3 regions of the Pelagerythrobacter sp. Soil_C_18 genome follow, and region 3 is predicted to be linked to each of the others. Evidence: riboswitches for the same ligand, from Rfam matches in the RefSeq annotation. Region 3 holds a riboswitch; each other region holds the start of a gene.
The links. Region 3 has a riboswitch for cobalamin ahead of AC3A5N_RS15485 (TonB-dependent receptor plug domain-containing protein). Riboswitches for the same ligand answer to the same signal wherever they lie in the genome.
Positions count from the first base shown of each region.

Region 1 (7,557 bases), on a different contig from region 3:
AAGGTCTCGGTCACCTACACGCCCAACGACACCTTCATGATCTACGCCCTCTATTCGGAAGGCTTCCGGATCGGCGGGACCAATGTCTACGCGGTAGCCTCCGGCGCCCCGCTGACGTTCGACAGCGACAACACGACGAATTACGAAGTGGGCCTTAGGATCACGGGTGCGCAGGAGCGGGTGACGATCGATCTGACCGCCTATCACATGGACTGGAACGACATTCAGGTTCGTCTGTTCACGCCGGTCGATTTCGACGCCTACACCACCAACGGCGGCGGTGCGGAGATCGACGGCTTCGAAGCGGCGATCAACGTGCGGCCCGTCGACTTCGTGAATCTGGGCACCAGCATCAGCTACAACGACGCACGCCTTTCTGAGATGCTGCCCGACAGCTTCGCGCCGGGCGGCGGATATTCGGAGGGCTCGCGCCTGCCGGGCGCCTCGGAGTGGACGATCGCCAACCGGCTCGAATTCAACTTCGCGGACGCACCGCTCAGGCCTCGTTTCGGCTTCTCACACCGTTACGTTTCGGAAGCGCCCGTCGCTTTCGGGGCGACGCTCGAGAAGGGCGACTACAACATCTTCGACTTCAACGCCTCGGCCGAGGTCTCGCCCGGTCTGGACCTGGGTGTGTTCGTGAAGAACATCACCAACACCTATGGCATCCTTAACGCGCCGTTCGAGTTCGCCGGCTCGGTGACGCGCCCGCGCACGGTCGGCGCGAGTCTGCGGTTCGACCTGAACTGATCAAGCCGAAAAGCCGGACAGGAAGGCGGATACGTTGAGGCCCAGGTCGCCGACCGCGTATCCGCCCTCCATCACGATCAGCACCGGAACATCGAGCGCTGCGATACGATTTGCGATCGCGTGGAAGTCGTCGCGGTCGAGATCGAAGAAGCAGATCGGATCGCTCGCGTGCGTGTCCGCGCCGAAGGACAGGACAAGCAACTTCGGGTCGCGCACAGAAATCGCATCGAGCGCCGCGCCGAGCGCCTGCAGATAGGCGCTGCCGCCCGTTCCGCGGGGCAGAGGCAGGTTGAGCGTTGCTCCGGCCCCTTCGTCTATGCCGGTTTCGTCGGCGTGGCCCCAATAGAAGGGGTAGTCGGTCACCGGATCGGCGTGGATCGAGCAGAAGAACACGTCGCCATCGTCGCTGAAGATGTCCTGCGTCCCGTTTCCGTGATGGTAATCGATGTCGAGGATCGCGACCGGGCCTAGCCCGAGCGATTGTGCCTGGCGTGCGGCGATCGCGGCATTGTTGAGATAGCAATAGCCGCCCATGTAATCGCGGCCCGCATGGTGGCCGGGCGGGCGGCAGAGGGCAAAAGCGCGGCGCTCACCGGCGGCAAGCGCGCCCAGTGCCGACAACGCGGTCTGCGCGGACCAGTATGCCGCCTCCCATGTGCCCGACGCTACCGGTGTGCCTGCGTCGTAGCTATAGGCGCCGAGGCGTCCGTCGATCCGGTCGAGCGGTAGGGGACGGCGGCCGACAACGGGAAAGGTATAAGCGATTGCGTCGCCTGCGCGGCCCGCTGCGAGCCAGTCGGCGTGAGCCGAGCGCAGGAACGCGACATAGGTTTCGTCGTGGACCGCCAGGATCGGCGCGATGCCATGATCGCTGACCGGTTCGTATTCGGCCAATCGGTCGAGGATGGAGAGGATGCGCTGCGGGCTTTCCGAATAGGTCAGCCAGTCGCCGTTATGCAGTTCCCGCTCGGGTGCGTGTTCGGTCTGCCGATGGTCGAAGAAGAACCTCATGTTCCGTGCTCTACCTGATCCACTATTCTCGCTATCCAAGCTGCCTGATCGTCGAGTGCCGCGGATGCAAGCGGCGCGATCGACATGGCCTCGAGAAAGCTATGGGTGGCGCGTTCGTAGGTGACCGCCTCTACCGGAACGGCTGCGGCCACCAGCTTCCGCGCCAACGCCCGATTGCAATCTGCGAGGATGTCGCACTCGGCGATCGCCAGAAATGCTGGTGGCAGTCCGTGCAGATCGCCGTGCAACGGCGCGGCGAGCGGGTTGACGAGGTCATCCGGACTGCGGACGTAGTTCTCCCAGAACTGGTCCATTTCGGCGGCCTCGAGGGAAAAAAGCGGCCCGTCGAACCGGCGATAGCTGTCGGTCGCCTCGGCGGCAAACGCGCCGTAATTGAGAACCATGCCCGCCAGCCGCGGCCGGCCGCGTTCGCGCCGCAGAAGACAGGCCGCGACGGAAAGGTTCGCGCCCGCAGAGTCGCCGCCCACGAATATGCGATCGGCGTCTATCCCGAGCTCGCTGGGCCGCTCGGCGATCCAGTCAAGCGCATCGGCGACTTCCTCCAGCGCCGTGGGGAACTTGCTTTCGGGCGCGAGGCTGTAGTCGATGCCGATCACCGCGATGCCGGCGCGCGCGGCATATTCGCGCATCAGCCGGTCATGGGTGTCGATGCTAAACAGAGTCCAGCCACCCCCGTGGACGTAGAGCATGACAGGCAGCGCTTCGGCCAGGCTCGGCCGGTGGAGGCGCAAGCGCAGGCCGCCCATGTCCAGCTCTCGGCTCTCCGCCATTATCGGCCCGCCGCTGCGCCACTTCTCTCGCACCAGCTCGGCAACTTCGCGGCGCGCAGCCATACCCTCGTTCGCTCGTCCCAGATGGCTCGCATAGGCCGCGTTGATCGCGTCGACGAAACGGCGGATATCCGGATCGATCGGATCGTCGGTCTTGGCCTCGGGGGCGGTGGGCACGTGTCTTTTCCTTCTTTGTCCGAAGCTTGCTCGATAGACATAGCCGGTCGACCGCGAATGGAGCCGATGATTTCGGGCCAATGAGCGCTGGAGACAGGCCATCGGCCTGTCGGCCGTTGCGGCGCCGCGAACCTGGCCATACTGGTGCAATCGGGCGCAGTCTGTCAGGAATGGGCCATGCGACGCAGTGACGAAGTGCTGTTGAACGACCGTCCGGTGATCGCCCTGCGCGACGAATATCCGGCCGGGTTCGTCGACGCCATGCACAGACACGATCACGTCCAGATCCTCTATGCCTCCTCGGGTGTGATGGCGGTCCGGACGCGCGATGTGAGCTTCGTCATACCCCCTCAGCGCGCTGTGTGGCTGCCGGCTGGAATGGAGCACGAGGTAGCCTGCCGCGGGCCCGTCTCGCTGCGCACCCTCTACTTGCGCCTTGGCGGCGAACACGCCCGCGCCGCTTGCCGCGTATTCGAGGTCTCGAACCTGCTGCGGGCGCTGATCCTCGAAGCTGTGGACTTCCCGCCGCTGTACGATCTCCAAGGCCGCGAGGGCGCGATCATCGCCCTGCTGCTCGCCGAGATCGCACGGATGCCCAATGCGCCATATCAGGTCGTGATGCCCTCGGATCACCGGTTGCTGCGGGTGTGCAATGCTATCCTCGCCAATCCATCCGATCCGCGTGACCTCGACGACTGGGCGAAGATTGCTGGTATGGGGCGCCGCACGCTGACGCGTAGTTTCAAGCACGAGACCGGGATGGGTCTCGCGGTATGGCGTCAGCAGGTGCGGCTGATGGAGGCGCTCTCCCTGCTAGCCGCTGGTAGGCCGATCACGCAGGTCGCCTTCGAAGTGGGCTATGAGAGCACGAGTGGATTCGCTTCGATGTTCCGACGCGCATTTGGGGCGGCGCCGAGCCAGTATCTGCGTCCGCCTCTGGATGACCATCAGGGCCAAGAGAGCGGAGCGATCCGGGGTTGAAGCGAAGGTTAGCCATGACCCAACGAGGCTGTTGGCAGCGCCGATAATGCTTCGACACGCACGCGTACGGGCCTGTGCCGAGGGTGGCAGCACACCTACGCCGGAGGTGTAGGTGGGCTCGGGTGCTTGTATTATGGCAAGCCCGCGGATAAGCTTGCATGGTCCCACGCGGAGATGGGGCTCGACGTTGACCCTTCCGCCTATGTCATCCTGCGCGACCCGGTCAGCGGACAGACGCTCGCGCGCATCGGCGAGGATATGAGCTGGGCAGGCCCGGCGAGCGCGGCCATCGACGAGGACCGCAAGCGTGCCTTGCAGCAGGCCTGCGGCGCGGGCGAAATCTATGTCGTCGGTTCGCCTCAGGCCCAGGAGCGATTCCTGACGCAGTATCCCCATCTGCGTGAGCCGCAGGTGCCGCCGCAGCCCCCAGGTTCGGCGAGCTGAGGACAATCCAAACTGGTGAACGTTCCGCGTTGCTTGGCTCCGGCGCAATGCAATGAGGCTGATGGCACAAGGGCGGCGGATCTGCCGCCGCCCTTGCGTGAGATTCGACCGAGCAGCCCCGGCCGCCCCTCAGGCTATTGGGGGTCCGGTGATGCGTCGCTGTCTTGCGGGACCGGTTCGCCCGTCACATCGTCGATTCCATCGCCATCCGCGTCGACCGGCTCACTCGTGGGTTCAGCAGTTGGATCCGTCGGAACAGGCGCAGGTTCCGGTGCGGGTTCCGCCGGCACAGGCTCTTCCGGAGCGGGCGGCGGAGGCGTGTCAGTGTCCTGGGCCTGGAGCGCGGTTCCGCCCACAGCGAGCGCCAGCGCGAGCGAAGCTTTGGTAAGCAGCGAGTTTGACATGATCTTCATTGACCGTCCTTAGTTTGCAACGTCCCCTGGTGACGCGTGGACGGACGGATCGCACAAAGGCTCCCGGTGGCGCGACGGGGCGAGATATGAATCGGACGAAGCGGATAGGCTCGGGCTGACGAGAAACCGGCGCCACGCCCGCAGCGGAGCGGCTGGCTCGGCGGCCTTGCACGAGCAATCTGGATATAAAGATATCTTTATATGCCTCTTGACTTCGCGGAGCAGACCTCCGAGTAGGCGCGTGTCGAGGTTCTCCGCGGCGGCCATTGCCGTCCCGGAGCTAAGACGGGAAGCCGGTGCGATGCCGGCGCTGCCCCCGCAACTGTAAGCGGCGAGCAGACAGTCGAGATGTGCCACTGGCGGACTTCCGCCGGGAAGGCCTGACTGTCTGCGGTGACCCGCGAGCCAGGAGACCTGCCTCCGACGCGATAACGTCCACCGGCGGGGTGCCCGGTCTGGTCGCTTGCATGGCGCGCGGCCGGACTTCCCGCGGCGCGTCCGGCGTGCGTGCCCGATCGGTTCCCCCGTCCTCATCGGGGTTCTATGAAGATGACCGTCACCGTTGCTACACTTGGATTTCCGCGTATCGGTCCCCGCCGCGAACTCAAGTTCGCGCTCGAGAAGTTCTGGGCCGGGACGATGACCCAGACGGAACTCGAAGAGGCCGCCTCCGGCCTGCGCCGTGCCAACTGGGCCCGCCAGGGCGGGCTTGGCGCAGACTGGCTGCCCTCCAACGACTTCTCGCTCTACGATCACGTGCTCGACACCAGCATCATGCTCGGGGCTATTCCGGCGCGCTACGATGGCGAGAGGAGAGGGCCTGCCGGCCTCGAAACCTATTTCGCGATGGCGAGGGGCGCGGCGGGCACCGGCGATTGCTGCGGCAAGGCACCCGCGAGCGTCACCGCCGGCGAAATGACCAAGTGGTTCGACACCAACTACCACTTCATCGTGCCCGAGATCGAACCGGGCTGCGCACTTCGGCTCTGCCACTTCAAGCCGCTCGAGGAATACCGCGAGGCCCGGGCACAAGGATTCGAGACTCGTCCGGTGCTGCTCGGTCCCATCACCTGGCTCAGCCTCGCCAAGGGCCGCGGCGTCGATCCGTTCGATTTCCTCGACGATGTCCTCGGGCACTACGCCACCCTCCTCGGCTTGCTCGCGCAGGCGGGCGCCGCATGGGTGCAGGTCGACGAGCCGATCCTGGTCACCGATCTGTCCCAACGTCAGCGGCGCGCCTTCACCCGCGCCTATGCCAAGCTGGCCGGCGCCGGCCCGAAGCTGATGCTGACGACCTATTTCGGCGGCCTGGGGGATAATCTCGGGCTGGCGGCATCGCTTCCGGTCGCCGGGCTCCATGTCGATCTCGTCCGCGCGCCCGATCAACTGGGCGCAGTGGTCGAGGCGGTGCCGGAGGACCGCCTTCTGTCGCTGGGCGTCGTCGACGGGCGCAACGTGTGGCGGACGGATATCGCGGGCCTGATTGACCGGCTCGCGCCACTTGCGACGGAACGTGATCTCGTGCTCGCGCCTTCATGTTCGTTGCTCCACGTGCCGGTCGATCTCGCGCTTGAGACGAGACTGGACGAAGAAGTGCGGCAATGGCTCGCGTTTGCGGTGCAGAAGATCGAGCAGCTCGATCTGCTCAAGCGTGCGCTGAATAGCGGCCGCGAGGCAGTGGCCGAGGACCTTGCGGTGGCCGAAAAAGCGGTCGCGGCGCGACGTCTGTCGACGCGGATCCATGATCCCGCGGTAGGCGCGCACGTCGCTGCGCTCACACCTGCGATGCGCGAGCGTGGCGCGAGCTATACGGAGCGCGCCCGTGTGCAGGCTGATGTGCTCGCGTTGCCCGCCTTACCAACCACCACCATTGGTTCGTTCCCGCAAACGCCCGAGGTTCGCAAAGCGCGCGCGGAGTACAAGCGCGGCGCGATGGATGAGGCGGCCTACGGGGCGTTCCTGCGGGCCGAGACCGAGCGGGCGATCCGCTGGCAGGAGGACGTGGGGCTCGATCTGCTCGTCCACGGCGAATTCGAGCGCAACGACATGGTGCAGTACTTCGGCGAGAAGCTCGCGGGGTTCGCCTTCACCGTCAGCGGCTGGGTGCAGAGCTACGGATCGCGCTGCGTGCGTCCGCCGATCCTCTACGGCGACGTATCGCGGCCCGCGCCGATGACGGTCGACTGGTGGCGCTATGCGCAGGATCTGACTGACAAACCGGTCAAGGGCATGCTCACGGGTCCGGTGACGATCCTCAACTGGAGCTTCGTCCGGGACGACCAGCCGCGCGAGGAAACCTGCCGTCAGATTGCGCTCGCCATTCGCGACGAGGTCCTCGATCTCGAAGCGGCGGGATGCAAGGCGGTCCAGATCGACGAGGCAGCCCTGCGCGAAGGGCTGCCGCTGCGCAGACGCGAGTGGCAGCACTACCTGGATTGGGCAGTCGATTGCTTCCGCCTCGCCGCAGCGGGCGTGGGGAACGCGACCCAGATCCACACGCACATGTGCTACTCGGAGTTCAACGACATTCTGCCCGCGATCGGGGCGATGGACGCCGACGTCATCTCGATCGAGACGGCACGCTCGCAGATGGAGCTGCTCGAGGCCTTCGCGCAGTATCGCTATCCCGGCGCGATCGGGCCGGGGGTCTACGACATCCACTCGGCTCGCGTGCCGGACGAGGACGAGATGGTCGCTCTCATGCGCCTGGCGCAGACCCACCTTCGTTCCGCGCAGCTGTGGGTCAATCCGGACTGCGGTCTCAAGACGCGGGCCTGGAAAGAGGTGAAGCCGGCGATCGCGGCGATGGTTGGGGCGGCGCGGAAGCTGCGTTCGCAGGCGCAAGTGGGAGCTTGATGTAATGATGACGATTCAAGACCCAAGCGGGAGGGTAGGGCCGGCAGTCCAGCTCATCGACATGGTATTCCCGGGCGACGCCAATCACCACGGCACCTTGTTCGGCGGCGTCGCCCTCGCGCACATGGACAAAG
Region 1 covers NZ_JBDGIU010000001.1:154,824-162,380, reverse strand. Annotated here, with positions in the region: gene AC3A5N_RS00715 (TonB-dependent receptor) at 1-750, shown strand, start outside; gene AC3A5N_RS00710 (histone deacetylase family protein) at 751-1,761, opposite strand; gene AC3A5N_RS00705 (alpha/beta hydrolase) at 1,758-2,729, opposite strand; gene AC3A5N_RS00700 (AraC family transcriptional regulator) at 2,907-3,710, shown strand; gene AC3A5N_RS00695 (hypothetical protein) at 3,885-4,154, shown strand; cobalamin riboswitch at 4,799-5,003, shown strand; gene metE (5-methyltetrahydropteroyltriglutamate--homocysteine S-methyltransferase) at 5,111-7,423, shown strand; gene AC3A5N_RS00685 (acyl-CoA thioesterase) at 7,428-7,557, shown strand, end outside.
Region 1: it holds a riboswitch for cobalamin, as region 3 does, so the genes downstream of both, metE (5-methyltetrahydropteroyltriglutamate--homocysteine S-methyltransferase) here and AC3A5N_RS15485 (TonB-dependent receptor plug domain-containing protein) in region 3, are expected to answer to the same signal.

Region 2 (7,557 bases), on a different contig from region 3:
GGCTGGTTCATCTCGCCGATGACAGGCGCGGCGCACCGCTCGTCGCGCGGCTCACCGGCCTGCGGCGGCAACTGTGCCAATCGTTCGGCTTCATCGTCCCGCAGTTTCGTATCAAGGACAGCTTCGACCTGCCGCCCGACCGCTACCGCGTGACGCTGGGCGGCGCGCCGCTCGGCGCGGGCCAGCTCCGCCCCGATCGGATGCTGGCGATCGACACCGGCGAGGCCGGCCAGCTCGCACTGCTGCCGGGCGAGGCGACCCGGGACCCGAGCTTCGGCTGCCCGGCCGTGTGGATAGACGCTGCAACGCGCGATCTCGCCGTGGCCGAGGGTTATCTCGTGGTCGACGCCGAAAGCGTCATCGCCACGCACGTCAACCAGTTGCTCTCCGCGCGGCCGCAGGACCTGCTCGGCCCCGATCAGGTGCGCGAGTTGCTCGACATGGTGCGCGAGCGCAACGCGCAGATGGTCGAGACAATCACGCCGCAGCCGCTCTCGCTCGCCGCCGTCACGCGCCTACTGCGCGCGCTGCTCGCCGACGGCATTTCGCTCGCGCATCCGCTGCCGATCCTCGGCAGCCTGTCGCAGGCGGCGCAGCAGACGACCGATCACGACCGCCTGATCGATATGCTGCGTGCCGATCTCGGCCCGATGCTGGTCGGCAGCCTGTGCGCGCCCGACGAGCGCCTGCCGGTCATCACTCTCGCTGCCGAGCTGGAGGAGATGGTCGTCGGCGGGTTGCAGGATCCGGCAAGTGGCACCGTCGTGATCGAGCCCGATCTCGCCCGCTCGATCGGCGAACGCATCGCCACGATCCTGACCGCCCGTCCGCCGGGCGCCAGCAAGCCCGCGCTGATCGTCCAGCCGCGCGCCCGCCGCCCGCTAGCCGGCCTGCTGCGCCTGCGCGCGCCCGGCTGCGCGGTCCTTTCGATCAACGAACTGCCCGTCGCACAGCCGATCGACGTCATCGCAGTCGTCGGCGGCGACGAGCAGGCGCAGACTCCCCAGCCGGCGCCGGACATGGACAGGGAGCCCTTGGCCGCATGAGGTACGACCATTCCGAGTTCGCGGTGGCGGAGGCCTATCGCGGCAATGTCGGCGACCGGGTGACCCGGTTCCTGCCGATGGTGCGCAAGCTGGCCTGGCACCTGTCGGGTAGCGGCGGCCCGACCGTCGACGTCGAGGACCTGATGCAGGCTGGCCTCGTCGCGCTGACCGAATGCGCGCAGAAGCACGATTCGCCAAGTGAGGACGGCTTTGCCGCCTATGCCAAGCTGCGCGTGCGCGGCGCGATGGTCGATCTGCTGCGCAGCGCCTCGCCCGATCCACGAGGCGCGCGCGCCAAGCGGCGGATGATCGAGGACAAGAAGGCGAAGCTCCACACTGCGCTGGGGCGCGAGCCCTCTTCAGCCGAACTTGCAGAGGCGTTCGACATGACCGTAGCCGACTTCGTCCAGTTCGAAAGCGATCTTGCGGAGACCCGGCTCAACTCCCTCGACGAATGCTATTCGGAAACGAATACCGCTTTCGCCTCGAGCGAGCCGGATGCGGAGCGGCAGGTACTGCAGCAGGAGGACCGCGAGAACCTGATTGCGGCAATCGCCTCCCTCGGCGAGCGGCACCAGCTCGTGATTCAGCTCTACTTCGTCGAGGAGCTCAACCTGTCCGAGATTGCCGATGTGCTCGGCGTCAGCGTGCCGCGCGTCCACCAGCTCAAGGCCGCCGCCCTCGCGCAGATGCGCAAGGCGATGGCGGACGATTGATCCCAGCAGGCATTGACAAGCCGTGGCTCCGCGCCGCATCTGCGGCGTCAGACGGTGCCGCACGCGCTTCACGCACGCGCGGCTAAGAGGGAAGCCGGTGAGACGCCGGCGCTGTGCCCGCAACTGTAAGTGGGGAGCCCCGAGCCATCACGTCACTGGAAATCGCTTCCGCAACGGAAGCGATTGTCGGGAAGGCGGCTCAGGGGCGACGATCCGCAAGTCAGGAAACCTGCCGTCGCGTCGTTCGTCCGGGGAGCCGGGTCAGCTCAGTCGGACGGGAAACGCGTTTTCCCGCAGAAGCGACAGCAATCGGCCGGGTCTCCGGCGCCGGGGCGAGCAGCCCTGGCGGGCCACGACTGTCCAGAGCGAAGCGGGGTTCCGAGCCCTCCCCCGCGAGCTTGAGCGATTCGGGAAATCCGCCATGCGCAACGCAGCGGAATGCACGAGACGAGGCGGCCGACTGGCGGCCGGCGCGATAGCGTTTGCGCTCCTCCTGACCGCATGCGCCCCGGCGCACGAACCCGATGCCGGCGGCGGCGAGCCGCAGCGCATCGTCAGCCTCGACTATTGCGCCGATCAGTACGTGCTCCGCTTCGCCGACCGCGACGCGATCGTCGCGCTTTCGCCCTACGCCGGGGACCGCTTCTCCTACATGCGCGCCGAGGCGGAGGGGCTGCCGACGGTGCGGCCGCGCACCGCCGATATTCTCGCGCTCCAGCCCGATCTCGTCGTCCGCTCCTTCGGCGGAGGCGCCGACGTAGTGCCGTTCCTCGAGGAACTGGGCGTGCCGGTGGTCCAGATCGGTTTCCCGCAGACGATCGCCGAAGTGCGCGGCGAAGTCCTGCGCGTTGGCAGCGCGCTCGGCGCGGAAGCCGAAGCGCAGCGGGTGGCCGCCGACATGGACCGCCGCCTCGCCGCCTTACCCGAGCCCCCTGAGAAAGCTCGCACCGCGCTCTACATGACGCCGGGGGGCATGACCTCAGGGGAGGGAACGCTGGTCCACGAGATCCTGCGCACCGCGGGCCTCGCCAATTTCCAGGACCGGCCCGGCTGGAACACGCTGCCGCTCGAGCGGCTCGCCTACGAGCACCCCGACGTGGTCGCCGCGGCCTTCTACGAAGGCGTCGAGAGCCAGGCCGACAGCTGGAGCGCCGCGCGCCATCCGGTCGCCCGGGCGCAGCTCGAGAACCGGCCCGTCGTGCCGCTCGAAGGCGCCTGGACGAGCTGCGGCGGCTGGTTTCTGATCGACGCGATCGAGGCTCTGTCGCACGCCGCCCGCGGAGAAATGCCATGACCGCCCGCGCGAACGCTCTTCTCGCTGTTGCGCTGATCGGCGCGATCCTGCTCGCTCTGCTGCTCGGCTCGGTGCCGCTATCGCCCGCGCGGGTGCTCAGCGCCATCGGCCTGCAAGGGAGCGCCGGGGATACGCTCGTGGTCTGGCAAATCCGCATGCCCCGCGCGCTCGCCGCCGCTGTGGTCGGCGCGGCACTGGGGATGAGCGGCGCGGCCTTGCAGGGCCTGCTGCGCAACCCACTCGCCGAACCGGGCATCCTCGGTGTCTCGGCCACCGCAGCGCTGTTCGCGACGTTCGTGCTGTTCTTCGGCCTCGCCGGGGCCGGACCGCTGATCCTGCCGCTGGCCGCAATCGCCGGGGCGCTGGCGGCGACACTGGTGGTCGCTCTTGCGGCGCTGCGGACCCGCTCGGCAGTGACGCTGATCCTCGTCGGGATCGGTCTGTCGAGCTTCTCCGCCGCGCTGATGGCACTGCTGATGAACCTCGCGCCCAATCCCTTCACGCTGGCCGACATGATCAACTGGACGCTCGGCACAGTCGCCAATCGCAGCTTCGCCGATCTCGCCTATGCCGCGCCGTTCCTTGCGATCGGGGCCGCGATCCTGCTCGCCACCCGCCGGGGCCTCGCCGCGCTGGCGCTGGGCGAAGAGGCGGCCGAGGGGGTCGGGCTCGATCTCAGGCGACAGCGGCTCGCGGTGATCCTCGGCGCGGGACTGGCCACCGGCGCGGCGGTCTCGCTCGCGGGGGCGATCGGCTTCGTCGGCATCGTCGCGCCGCATCTGGTCCGGCCCTTCGTCGGCTACGACCCGGCGCGCCTGCTGGTGCCCTCGGCCCTGCTCGGCGCACTGGTCCTGGTCCTCGCCGATATCGGCGTGCGGCTCCTGCCGACCGACTCCGAGCTGCGATTGGGCGTTGTCGCTGCGTTGATCGGAGCGCCGATCTTCGTCTGGATCGCCGCCCACGGGAGGCTCGTGCGATGAGCGTGCTCGAAGCCTGCGGACTCACCTATCGCGCCGAGGGACGGCCGCTGGTCGAGGGTGCCAGTTTCCGGCTCCAGCCGGGCGAGCTGACCATGCTGATCGGCCCCAACGGCTCGGGCAAGTCGACCCTGTTGCGGCTCGCGCTCGGCCTACTCGCACCCGACGCCGGCGAGGCGCTGATCGACGGCGCCGGCGTCCGCGGTCTTTCGCCGATGGCTCGCGCGCGCAAGGCGGCCTACCTGCCGCAGACCCGCCCGCTCGCCTGGCCCATGCCGGTGCGCGACGTGATCGCGCTCGGCCGCTTCGCCTATGGCGCGGCGCCCGGCCAGCTCTCGGCGGAAGATGCGGCGGCGGTCGCGCGCGCGATCGCAGCCTGCCGCCTCGCCGGGTTCGAGAGCCGCGCCGCCGACACGCTCTCGGGCGGCGAACTGGCGCGGGCTCACCTCGCGCGCGCACTCGCGGCGGAAACCCCGCTGCTGATCGCGGACGAGCCGGTCGCCGCGCTCGACCCACGCTACCAGCACGAGGTCGCGCAGCTCTTCGCCGATGCCGCGCACGAGGGACGCGCCGTGCTCACGGTGGTACACGACCTCACACTGGCCGCGCGCTATGCGGACCGGCTGATCTGGATGAACGAAGGCCGGATTGTCGCCGACGGCAGCGTCGGCGAAACGATGACGGCGGAGCGGCTCGCCGCGGTGTTCGGCATCGAGGCCGAAGTCGCGCCGAACGGGTCACGCGTTTCGCTGACCATCGCCGGCCCCGCGCGCTGACCGCGCGTTACTTGCCCGCTTCGCGCTCGACCTCGCGCCAGCCGATGTCGCGGCGGCAAAAGCCTGTCGGGAAGTCGATAGCGTCGATCGCCCGGTAGGCCTCCGCCTGCGCCGCGCTGACGTCGGCGCCGCACGCCGTCACGTTGAGCACCCGCCCGCCGCTGGCGACCAGCCTGTCCCCCTCCAGCCGGGTGCCGGCGTGGAAGACCTTGGCGCCTTGCGCTTCGGCAGCGCCAAGATCGATCGCCCCGCCCTTCTCGGGCGCGCCGGGATAACCGTTGGCGGCCATCACGACCGTCAGCGCCGCCATCTCCGAGCGCTTGACCGGCGGCTGCGTGGCGAGGCTGCTGGTGGCGCAGGCGAGCATCAGTTCGCCCAGATCGCTCTCCAGCCGCATCATCAGCACCTGGCATTCGGGATCGCCGAAGCGGCAGTTGTATTCGATCAGCTTGGGCCCATCCTCGGTCAGCATGAGGCCGGCGTAGAGCACGCCCGAATAGGGCATGCCCTCGTCCGCCATAGTCTTCACCGTCGGGGCGATGATGCGCTTGAGCACTTCGCCATGCATCGCGGGCGTCAGGACCTTGGCCGGGCTATAGGCGCCCATGCCCCCCGTGTTGGGGCCGGTGTCCCCATCGCCGACGCGCTTGTGATCCTGCGCCGTGCCGAACGGCAGGATCGTCGCGCCGTCGGTCAGGGCGAAGAAGCTCGCTTCCTCCCCTTCCATGAATTCCTCGATCACGACTTCGGCGCCGGCCTCCCCGAACTGACCGCCGAACATGTCGGCGAGCGCGGCCTCGGCTTCCGCGCGGTCCTGCGCGATCACCACGCCCTTGCCCGCGGCGAGCCCGTCGGCCTTGAGCACGTAAGGCGCCTCGAACCGGCCGAGTGCGGCTTTTGCTTCGTCGAGCGACGTCGTGCGGACGTAACCGGCGGTCGGTATCCCCGCGCGCTCGCATAGATCCTTGGTGAAGCCCTTGCTTCCCTCGAGCTGGGCGGCGGCTTTCGAGGGACCGAACACCGCGACCCCTTCGCCGCGGAGCGAATCGGCCAGCCCGTCGACCAGCGGTGCCTCCGGCCCGATCACGACCAGACCGATGCGCTTGTCTTCGCAGAAGGTGATCACCGCCGCGTGATCGGCGGCATCGAGCGCGACGCATTCCGCATGATCGGCGATCCCGGGGTTGCCGTGCGCGGCATAGAACTTATCCTCGGGTCGCGAGAGCAGGCGGGATTGCGCCAGCTTCCACGCCAGCGCATGTTCGCGCCCGCCCGAGCCCAGCAGAAGGATGTTCATGGCCGCTCCAGATTTCGACGATGGTGGCAGTAACGGCGGGCTCGTAGCGCGCGAGCGGCAAGGGGACAACGCCGCGCCGCTTTCGATCACGGAAATATCCAACCTGCTCAAGCGCACGGTCGAGGACCGGTTCGGCTTCGTGCGGCTGCGCGGCGAGCTTTCCGGCGTGAAGCGCGCCGCCTCGGGCCACGTCTACTGCTGTCTCAAGGATGAAGGCGCGGTGCTCGATGGGGTCATGTGGCGCACGACCGCGCAGCGCCTCTCCTTCGTACCGGAAGATGGGCTGGAAGTCGTCGCGAGCGGCAAGCTGACGACGTATCCCGGGCGCTCGAAATACCAGATCGTCATCGACAGCCTGGAGATCGCCGGCGAAGGCGCGCTGCTCGCGCTGCTGGAGAAGACGCGCCAACGCCTCGCGGCGGAAGGCCTCTTCGCGGCCGAGCGCAAGCGTGCGCTGCCGTTCCTGCCGCGCACGATCGGCGTGGTCACCAGCCCGACCGGCGCGGTGATCCGCGACATCCTCCACCGCCTGGCGGACCGCTTTCCGAGCCACGTCGTCGTCTGGCCGGTGCTGGTGCAGGGCCAGGGCTCGGCCGAGCAGGTCGCCGCCGCGGTGCACGGGTTCGGCGCGCTGCCGCAAGGCGGGGCAGTGCCGCGCCCCGACCTCCTGATCGTCGCGCGCGGGGGCGGCTCGATCGAGGACTTGTGGAGTTTCAACGAGGAGGTCGTGGTCCGCGCGATCGCCGAGAGCCCGATCCCGGTCATCTCCGCCGTCGGGCACGAGACCGACACGACGCTCGCCGATCACGCTGCCGACCGGCGCGCGCCGACGCCGACCGCAGCCGCCGAAATGGCGGTGCCGGTGCGCGGCGAACTGGCGGCAACCGTCGCCGACTTCGCCGCCCGCAAGCGCCGGGCGATCCTGCGTCCGGTGGCGATCGGCCGGGAGCGGCTGGAAGCGCGAGCGCAGCGCCTGCCGAGGCCCGAGGCGCTGCTCCAGCCGCAGGCGCAGAAGCTCGACGAACTGGCCGAGCGGTTGCGCCGCGGGCTCAAGGACCGCGCTGCGCAGGCGCGCGAGCGGCTGCAGGCCGATGCGGCGCGGCTCTCACCCGCCAGCCTGCGGCACAGGACCGACCGCGCGCGGGACCGGCTGGACGCGAGCCGGCTCACGCCCCTGATCGCAACCGCGCGCCTCCAGCGCGAGCGTGAGCGTTTTGCCGCGCTTGAACGCCTGCACGCATCGCTCAACCCGAAAGCGCCGCTCGCGCGGGGATTCGTGCTGGTGAAAGATGCAGGCGGCGAGCTCGTGCGCTCGCGCAGCGCAGCGGCTGCCCAGGCCCGGCTCGAGATCGAGTTTGCCGACGGCGCGCTGGGCGTCGTCCCCGCCGGTTCAGCACCGGGCAACCCGCCGCCGCGCAAGGTGTCCAAACGCTCTGCCGGCGCGCCGCCGC
Region 2 covers NZ_JBDGIU010000001.1:832,217-839,773, forward strand. Annotated here, with positions in the region: gene AC3A5N_RS03900 (flagellar biosynthesis protein FlhA) at 1-1,046, shown strand, start outside; gene AC3A5N_RS03905 (sigma-70 family RNA polymerase sigma factor) at 1,043-1,762, shown strand; cobalamin riboswitch at 1,798-2,011, shown strand; gene AC3A5N_RS03910 (ABC transporter substrate-binding protein) at 2,184-3,056, shown strand; gene AC3A5N_RS03915 (FecCD family ABC transporter permease) at 3,053-4,036, shown strand; gene AC3A5N_RS03920 (ABC transporter ATP-binding protein) at 4,033-4,809, shown strand; gene purD (phosphoribosylamine--glycine ligase) at 4,817-6,106, opposite strand; gene xseA (exodeoxyribonuclease VII large subunit) at 6,105-7,557, shown strand, end outside.
Region 2: it holds a riboswitch for cobalamin, as region 3 does, so the genes downstream of both, AC3A5N_RS03910 (ABC transporter substrate-binding protein) here and AC3A5N_RS15485 (TonB-dependent receptor plug domain-containing protein) in region 3, are expected to answer to the same signal.

Region 3 (7,557 bases):
CGAGTATCACGCGCGCCAGCGCGACGATGCACAGCGCCACGGTGAGCACGTACATGATCGCGGAATCGCTGACGTAGGCGACGACGAGTGACGAGACGATGCCGCTCGCCGCACCGGCAGCAAGGCTGCTTGGCTGGGTGTAGAGCGTGCGGACCAGCGTGCGGCGCACGCGTTCCGACAACGCGTCGCCCCTCTCGAAATAGGACAAGGCGCTGAAGGCCTTCCCCCCGGGATCGCTGCTCGCCATGTGCGCGGGCTTAGCCGGAAGTGGTCACTGTATAGTTAACGCGCGGCTTACCGCCTGGTGTGCAAGCCGCCGCCGGCACCGGCTCAGCCGTCCGATGCCGGGCACAGGACCGGCGCGGTGCCGTCGCGAGCCATGTTCTCGAGCGACCGCGCGATCCGCGCGTCGAGCGCGCGGCAGACGCCCAGCCACCAGTCGTAGCTTTCGCGGTCGCCGGCGAAGAAGGCGCGCTCCGCCTGGCTGCGCGCCTCGCGCGCGGCGCCGAGGCCGTGGCGCGCGAAGTGCCGCAGCGCCGCGTGCAGCATGTGGTCGTTACCGTCGGACGTGCTGTTGTCGTTCGCAGCGGGGGCGGCTCTGCGGCGCTGAAGAATCCGCGCGAGCGGCGAATTCGCGGCAGAGCGCGATGCTGCGAAATGGAATGTCATGCGAAGGGGGCCTTCCATCAGGCTCCCGCCGGGGGGCGGTGCCGGTTGCGACTTGCGATGGAACTAGGGCGCCAGCCCCTAAGCGACCGTTTGGCGCTAAGGTTTCCGGGGTCTTAAGATTTGGCCTGCCGAGCCGGCGAGCCGGTCAGTTCGGCTGTGCGATCCACCGCCCACTATTGGCGTATTCGGGCCGGATCGTGCCGCCGGAAGGCAGGTTGCCCGCGGTGAACGCCGCGTCGCCGCCGCGCGCCTCGACCGGGGGCGCATAGTCGGGAGCCGGCGCACGAGCGGTGGTTCCGGGGCTCGCCGCCGCCGCGCTGGTCCGCGCTTGCTCATAGGCGCGGGCGAGCGCCACCGGATCGGCCGCTGCGGCAGGTTCCGGCGCGGACGAGCGCGGATGGGGCGCGGCCGCCGGCTCGGCGCCGCGATAGCTGGCGGTGAACGCCGCGGGCCGCCCCGCCGCGCCGCGCCAGCGGTAGAAGCGGTGCGCGCCGATCGTGCCGACGGTGTCGAGGCTCGGGGCCCAGTACGGGTTGATCCAGATCGTGTGGTAATGGGTCGCCAGGCCGACCGGCTGGTAGACTTCGCCCGCCAGCGCCTGCTGCGCGACCGTCAGCGCCCGCTCCCACGCCGCCTTCATCGGCTTGCGCACGAGCGAACCGTCGCAGGTGAAGGTGAACTGGCAGCCGGTCTTGCGCTCCGATCCCTGGAACACCACGCCGCACACGCTGTTCGGATAGCTCGGGTGGGCCACGCGGTTGAGCACGACTTGCGCTACTGCGCGCTGCCCGCCGATCGCTTCGCTCGCCGCCTCGTAATAAACCGCGCTCGCCAGGCAGTGCAGGGCGCGTGCCTTGTCGATGCCGGTGCCGGTCAGCCGGAATGCCGCGGCGGCAGGCCCCGCGACCCGCGCGGCGGCCAGTTCGGCGGCGACGCCGTCACCGGTGCCCGTCGGGTCGTAGAGCGTGGCTGCGTTCTCGGGCAGGGCATAGTCGACGCGCGGCGCGTCCTCGAGGAAGTAGAAGGCGGAACCGGGAAAGTTCTGCCCCGCGCGCTCGTAGGCGAGCGGCTGGACCGCCTCCGCCTGGGTCAGCGCGGCGGCCGGTTCGCCGAACGCAGTCCAGTCGCCGGGCGCCGCCATCGCCGGCACGCCGATCGCCGCGGCCAGCGCCAGGATCCGCCGTCCGCTGAGGCGCCGCATGAGGCGCGCCCACGGCGTCGCCGGCTTGCGGCGCGTGCGGAATCTCGCAGCGGAAGCGGGGGCAGGGGTCACGGCTGTCCTTGATTCGAGAGGCAATGCGGGCGCGCGGCCAGCGCGTATCAGCAGCGAAGGCGCGCTTCGACCGCCCCGTCGCGGGCGTCCCTTGGCGGTACAGATCGCAAGCGCCGGTTAATCGGGATGCTGAATATTTGCTTCTCGCGATGCGTCTTGCCGCTTTGGGAGAGCCCCGCTAGTGCGCGCCCACGTCATGGGTTGTCCGCCTGCCCTTTCGCAAGGGAGGGCGGACCGAAGAGGGAAGGGGGTATGGAGCAAGTCTCCAGGGGCCCCCGCTGCCCCCGCAACTGTGACCGGGGAGCGCCCGCTCCCACGCGCCACTGGCATCGTCCCTCGGACGGCCGGGAAGGCGGAGCGGGCCGCTATGATCCGGGAGCCAGGAGACCTGCCGATGACGGTCGTTCGCGCTGCCGGGCGGGGTGTACCGGAAGCAAGCGGGGAGGGCGTGTGCCCTCGCTCCGTCATGAGCGGCATTTCGTTCGTGACAGGAGGATACATGCGTAATTACTTGATTATCGGTGCAAGTCTCGTGGCGCTCACCGCGCCGCTTCAGGCGCAGGAGAGCGGCGAGGAAGCGACGTCCGAACCTCGGACGCCCAAGATCTCGGCCGATCCCTTCGCCGACTTCCGGCCGGAAGAGACGGAGATCACCGTCACCGCCACCGGCACGCGGATCGAGATCGAGGATACCGGCCAGGCCGTCACCGTGATCGGCGAGGAGGAGATCCGGAGCATCCAGGGCGCCGACCTGACGCGGGTGCTCGAGCGCGTGCCCGGCCTCGTCGTCAGCCGCGACGGCGGCGTCGGCGCGGTCACCAACGTCGGCCTGCGCGGTGCGGAGGGCGAGCAGCTTCTCGTCCTGATCGACGGCGTGCGGGTGGCCGACCCGGCCTCGCCCGGCGGCGCGTTCGACTTCGGCAACCTGCTCACCAGCAACCTCGCCAAGATCGAGGTGCTGCGCGGATCGAACAGCACGATCTGGGGCTCGGACGCGATCGGCGGCGTGATCGTCGCCTCGACCCGCGCCGAAAGCGGGCTTCAGGCGAGCGCCGAATACGGTTCGCGCGACACCGCCACGGGCGCGGTCTCGGGCGGGCTCGGAGGCGACCTCGGCTTCATCGGCGCCTCGGCCAGCTACTACACCACCGACGGCTTCTCGCAGGCCGCGAACGGCACCGAGGCCGACGGGTTCGAGCAGTGGACCGCCAGCGGGCAGGGCCGGCTCTATCTCTCGCCCAGCTTCGAGATCTTCGCACGCGGCCGCTGGGCCGAAGGCGACCTCGACCTCGATGGCTACCTGCCGGACTTCTCCGGCATTGGCGATACCGCAGATACGCAGCACACCCGCCAGTATTCGGCCTCCGCGGGCGCTATCTACGACACCGGGCCGCTGTTCGTCAGCGCCGCTTACTCCTTCGCCGACACCGAGCGGGTGAACCGCAATCCAGCCTCGGACGAACCGACCTTCTCCAGCGACGGCCATTCGGACCGGGCCGAAGTTCGCGGCGAGTGGCGCCCGATCGGTCCGCTGCTGGTCAACTTCGGCGCCGAGAACGAGTGGGAGGCCTTCAGCACCTCCGCCGAGGAGCGCCGGACCACGCGCATTTTCGGCGCCTATACCCAGCTCGGCATCGAGATGGGCCCGCTCGCGGCGCATGCCGGCGTGCGGCTGGACGACCACGCGCGCTTCGGCAGCGAGACGAGCTTCGGCGGCGACATCAGCTACGCCCTGACCCGCGACCTGCGCCTGCGCGCCAGCGTGGGCGAGGGCTTCAAGGCGCCGACGCTCTACCAGCTCTATTCCGACTACGGGAACGAGGCGCTCCAGCCCGAACGCAGCACCAGCTACGACATCGGCCTGGTCCACGGCGACCGCTCGCTGACGAAGTCCCGCTTCTACGGCGCGCTCACCGCTTTCCGTCGCGACGCGCGCGACCAGATCGAGTTCGTGAGCTGCTTCGAAGGCACTGACCCGTTCTGCGTAGAGCGGCCGTTCGGCTACTACGACAACACCGACCGCGTCCGCGCGGAAGGCATCGAGGTCGAGCTCGGCGCGCGCCCGTCCGACCGGGTGACCACCCGCGCGGTCTACGCCTACGTCGACACCGAGAACCGCACGGCGGGGTCGGCGAACCAGGGCAACGTCCTCGCCCGGCGCCCGCACCATGCGCTGACCCTGTCCGCCGACTGGCGCACTCCGCTCCACGACTTCACGATCGGCGGCGACGTGCGGATGGTCAGCGACTCGTTCGAGAACGCGACCAACACCACCCCGCTCGACGGCTACGCGCTCGCCTCGGTGCGCGCCTCGCTGCCCTTCGGCGAGCGGTTCGAGCTGTTCGGCCGGGTCGAGAACCTGTTCGACACCGACTACCAGACCGCCGCCGGCTACGGCACGCCCGGCCGCAGCGCCTACATCGGCGCCCGCGCGCGGTTCTGACCATGAAAAAGCGCCCGGCCTCGCGGGAGGCCGGGCGCTGAATTCTGCTCCGTAGAGAAAACGGCCGATCAGTCGGCGTTGTCACCCGTCGTTTCGGGCGGCAGCGGGCCGTCGGACGTGCCCGGTTCCGCCGTCGGATCGTTGCCGACGAGGCCGCGCGCTTCGAGCATCGGAGTCACGTCCGGCTGGCGGCCGGCGAAGTTCTCGAACATCTCGAAGTAGTTCATCGTCCCGCCGCGGCTGAGCACGGTCTTGCGGTAGTGGTCGCCGTTCGCCCGCGTCAGGCCGCCGTTCTCGAGGAACCACTTGCGGCTGTCGCGGTCGAGCATCTCGGTCCACAGGTACGAATAGTACCCGGCGCTGTAGCCCGCGGGGCTCGAGAAGATGTGGTTGAAGTAGCTCGAGCGGTAGCGCGGCGGCACCAGGTCGACTTCCAGCCCCAGCTCCTCCAGTGACCGGCGCTCGAACGCGTCGACTTCCTCGGGCGTGTCGATCGCCGCGGCCTGCTGCGGCGTCAGCGCATGCCACTTCATGTCGAGCAGCGCGGCCTCGACCACTTCGCCGAAGTCGTAGCCCTGGTTGAACTTCGCCGCCGCCTCGATCTTCTGGATCAGCTCGGCCGGGATCGTCGCGCCGGTCTGGTAGTGCTTGGCATAGTTGCGCAGCACTTCCGGATAAGTCGCCCACAGCTCGTTCACCTGGCTCGGGTACTCGACAAAGTCGCGCGCCGTCGCCGTGCCCGAGAGCGAGGCGTACTTCTGATCCGCGAAGAAGCCGTGCAGCGCGTGGCCGAACTCGTGGAACATCGTGTTGACGTTGTCGAAGCTCACCAGCTGCGGCTCGCCCTCGGCCGCCTTGGGGATGTTGAGCACGTTGTAGATCACCGGCTTGGTGCCGTAGAGATGGCTCTGCTCGACGAAGTTGCTCATCCACGCCCCGCCGCGCTTGCTCGGGCGCTGGTAGGGGTCGAAGTAGAAGATCCCGAGCTCGCTGCCGTCGGCGTCATAGACCGTGTAGGTCGTGACGTCGGGGTGATAGACCGGCAGGTCCGTGCGCTTCTTGAAGCTCAGGCCGTAGAGCTTGTTGGCCGCATAGAACACGCCGTTCTCGAGCACGCTGGTGATCTCGAAATACGGTTTCACCGCATTCTCGTCGATGTCGTACTTCGCCTTGCGGACCTTCTCGGCGTAGCGGTACCAGTCCCACGGCTGGACCTCGAAATCGCCGCCTTCGGCCTTGATCTGCTCGTTGAGCATCGCCGCCTCGCGCCGCTGCGTCGCGGCAAGGGCGGGGACCATCTGCTGCATGAAGTCGAGCGCCGTCTTCGGGTTCTCCGCCATGCGGTCGTACATGACGTAGCTCGCCCAGTCGGGCTGGCCGAACAGCGCCGCCTTCTTGGCGCGCAGCTCGACGATCTCGGCCAGCAGCGTGCGCGTGTCGTTCTCACCGCCGCGATCGGCCCGGTGGACGCTGTTCATGAACAGCTTCTCGCGCGCGGCGCGGTTCTCCATCTCGGGCAGGAGCGGCTGCTGGGTCGTGTTCTGCAGCGCGATCACGTACTTGCCGGGCAGACCTCGCTCGACGGCGAGCTTGGCCGCGGCGTCGATCTCGGCCTTGGACAGACCGGCGAGCTCCGCCGGATCGTCGACCACCAGCGCGCCGGCCACGGTCGCTTCGCGCACTTTCTGCGAGAACTCGGTGGTCAGCTCGGACAGGCTCGAGTTGATCGCCTTGACCTGTTCCTTCTGCGCCGGCGTCAGCTGTGCGCCGGCGTGGACCATCTGCTCGTAGGTTTCCTCGAGCAGCTTGGCGTCTTCGGGCGTCATGCTCCCCGAACTTCCTTGGGCGGCGCGGTTGTCGTAGACCGCCTTGACCCGCTCGAACAGCACGGGGTCGAGCACGATCGCGTCCGAATGCTGCGACAGCTTCGGCCCCATCTCGGCCTGGACCGCGTCGAGCGTGTCGTTGGTGTTGGCCCCGGTCAGCGCGAAGAACACGGTCGCGACCCGGTTCAGCATCTTGCCGGAGGTTTCCAGCGCGACGATCGTGTTCTCGAACGTCGGCGCCTCGGGATTGGTCTTGATCGCCTCGATCTCGGCGCTGTGGATCATCATCGCCTGCTCGAATGCGGGCTTGAAATCGCTGTCCTGGATCTTGGTGAAGTCGGGCGCGTGGAGCGGCAGCGTGCTCGGCTGCGCGAAATAGCCGGTTGCCTCGGGAATGTCGGCGGCGGCTGCGGGCGAGCTATCGCTGGCGGACTGCACGTTACCCTCCTGCATGGTCGAACAACCCGCGAGCGCGAACGCAATGGCGGTGGTGGCCAGAATGTGGGCCTTCATCGTCTCTCCAATCTCGTTTCGAACGGCACCGGCATGATGTGCCTGACATGCGATGGAATCTTCCTGCGGCCGCTTGAACCGGAGATTGATGGCGAATGCAAGGGCTTGCACGGGGGCAGCGGGCGGCACGTGGCCGCGCGTTCAGCGGAGCGCAAAGTCCTCCAGCCGCTCATAATCGGAACCGTAGGGCGTCAGCCGGCTCTCGTAGAGCGCGAAGCTCTCCACCCGCCACGGTCCCAGCGCAAGCAGCGCATGGTCCGCCAGCCAGCCGCCGATCGGCCCGCTCGCACTGTTGAGCCGGGCGAGCGTGACGTGCGGGACGAACTTGCGCGTCTCCGGCGGCAGACCCGCCGCACGGCACGCCCGTTCGACCCGCCGCTGGAGCACGGCCAGCGGCTCGCTCGGCGCGATCCCGGCCCACAGCGTATGCGGCCGCCCCTTGCGCTCGAAATGCCCCGCGCCGCGGATCTCGAGATCGAACGGCTCCCCGTCGACCCGCGCAAGCGCCGTAACCAGATCCTCCCCCTGCCGTGGATCGAGCTCGCCTGCGAACCGCAAGGTCACATGAAGCTGCTCCTCCCCCTGCCACCGCGCCCCGTCGATCCCATCCATGGTATCGAGCAGACCGTCGGTCACCTCGGTCGGCAAGGGCAGGGCGGCGAACAGGCGGTGCATGGGGCGGCTTTAACAGCTCGCGAGCGGAGCCGCATCCGTGGCGGTTGGCTCATTTCAGCCCAGCCCAGCCCCAACCCCTCCCGCAAGCGGGAGGGGTGCGAGACTTACCGAGCCGAGGCGAGGTTAGTCGCAGCGGGGTGGGCCCTCACGCAACGCCA
Region 3 covers NZ_JBDGIU010000008.1:72,164-79,720, forward strand. Annotated here, with positions in the region: gene AC3A5N_RS15470 (putative bifunctional diguanylate cyclase/phosphodiesterase) at 1-208, opposite strand, end outside; gene AC3A5N_RS15475 (hypothetical protein) at 331-669, opposite strand; gene AC3A5N_RS15480 (cell wall hydrolase) at 815-1,870, opposite strand; cobalamin riboswitch at 2,124-2,352, shown strand; gene AC3A5N_RS15485 (TonB-dependent receptor plug domain-containing protein) at 2,442-4,385, shown strand; gene AC3A5N_RS15490 (M3 family metallopeptidase) at 4,454-6,724, opposite strand; gene thpR (RNA 2',3'-cyclic phosphodiesterase) at 6,866-7,399, opposite strand.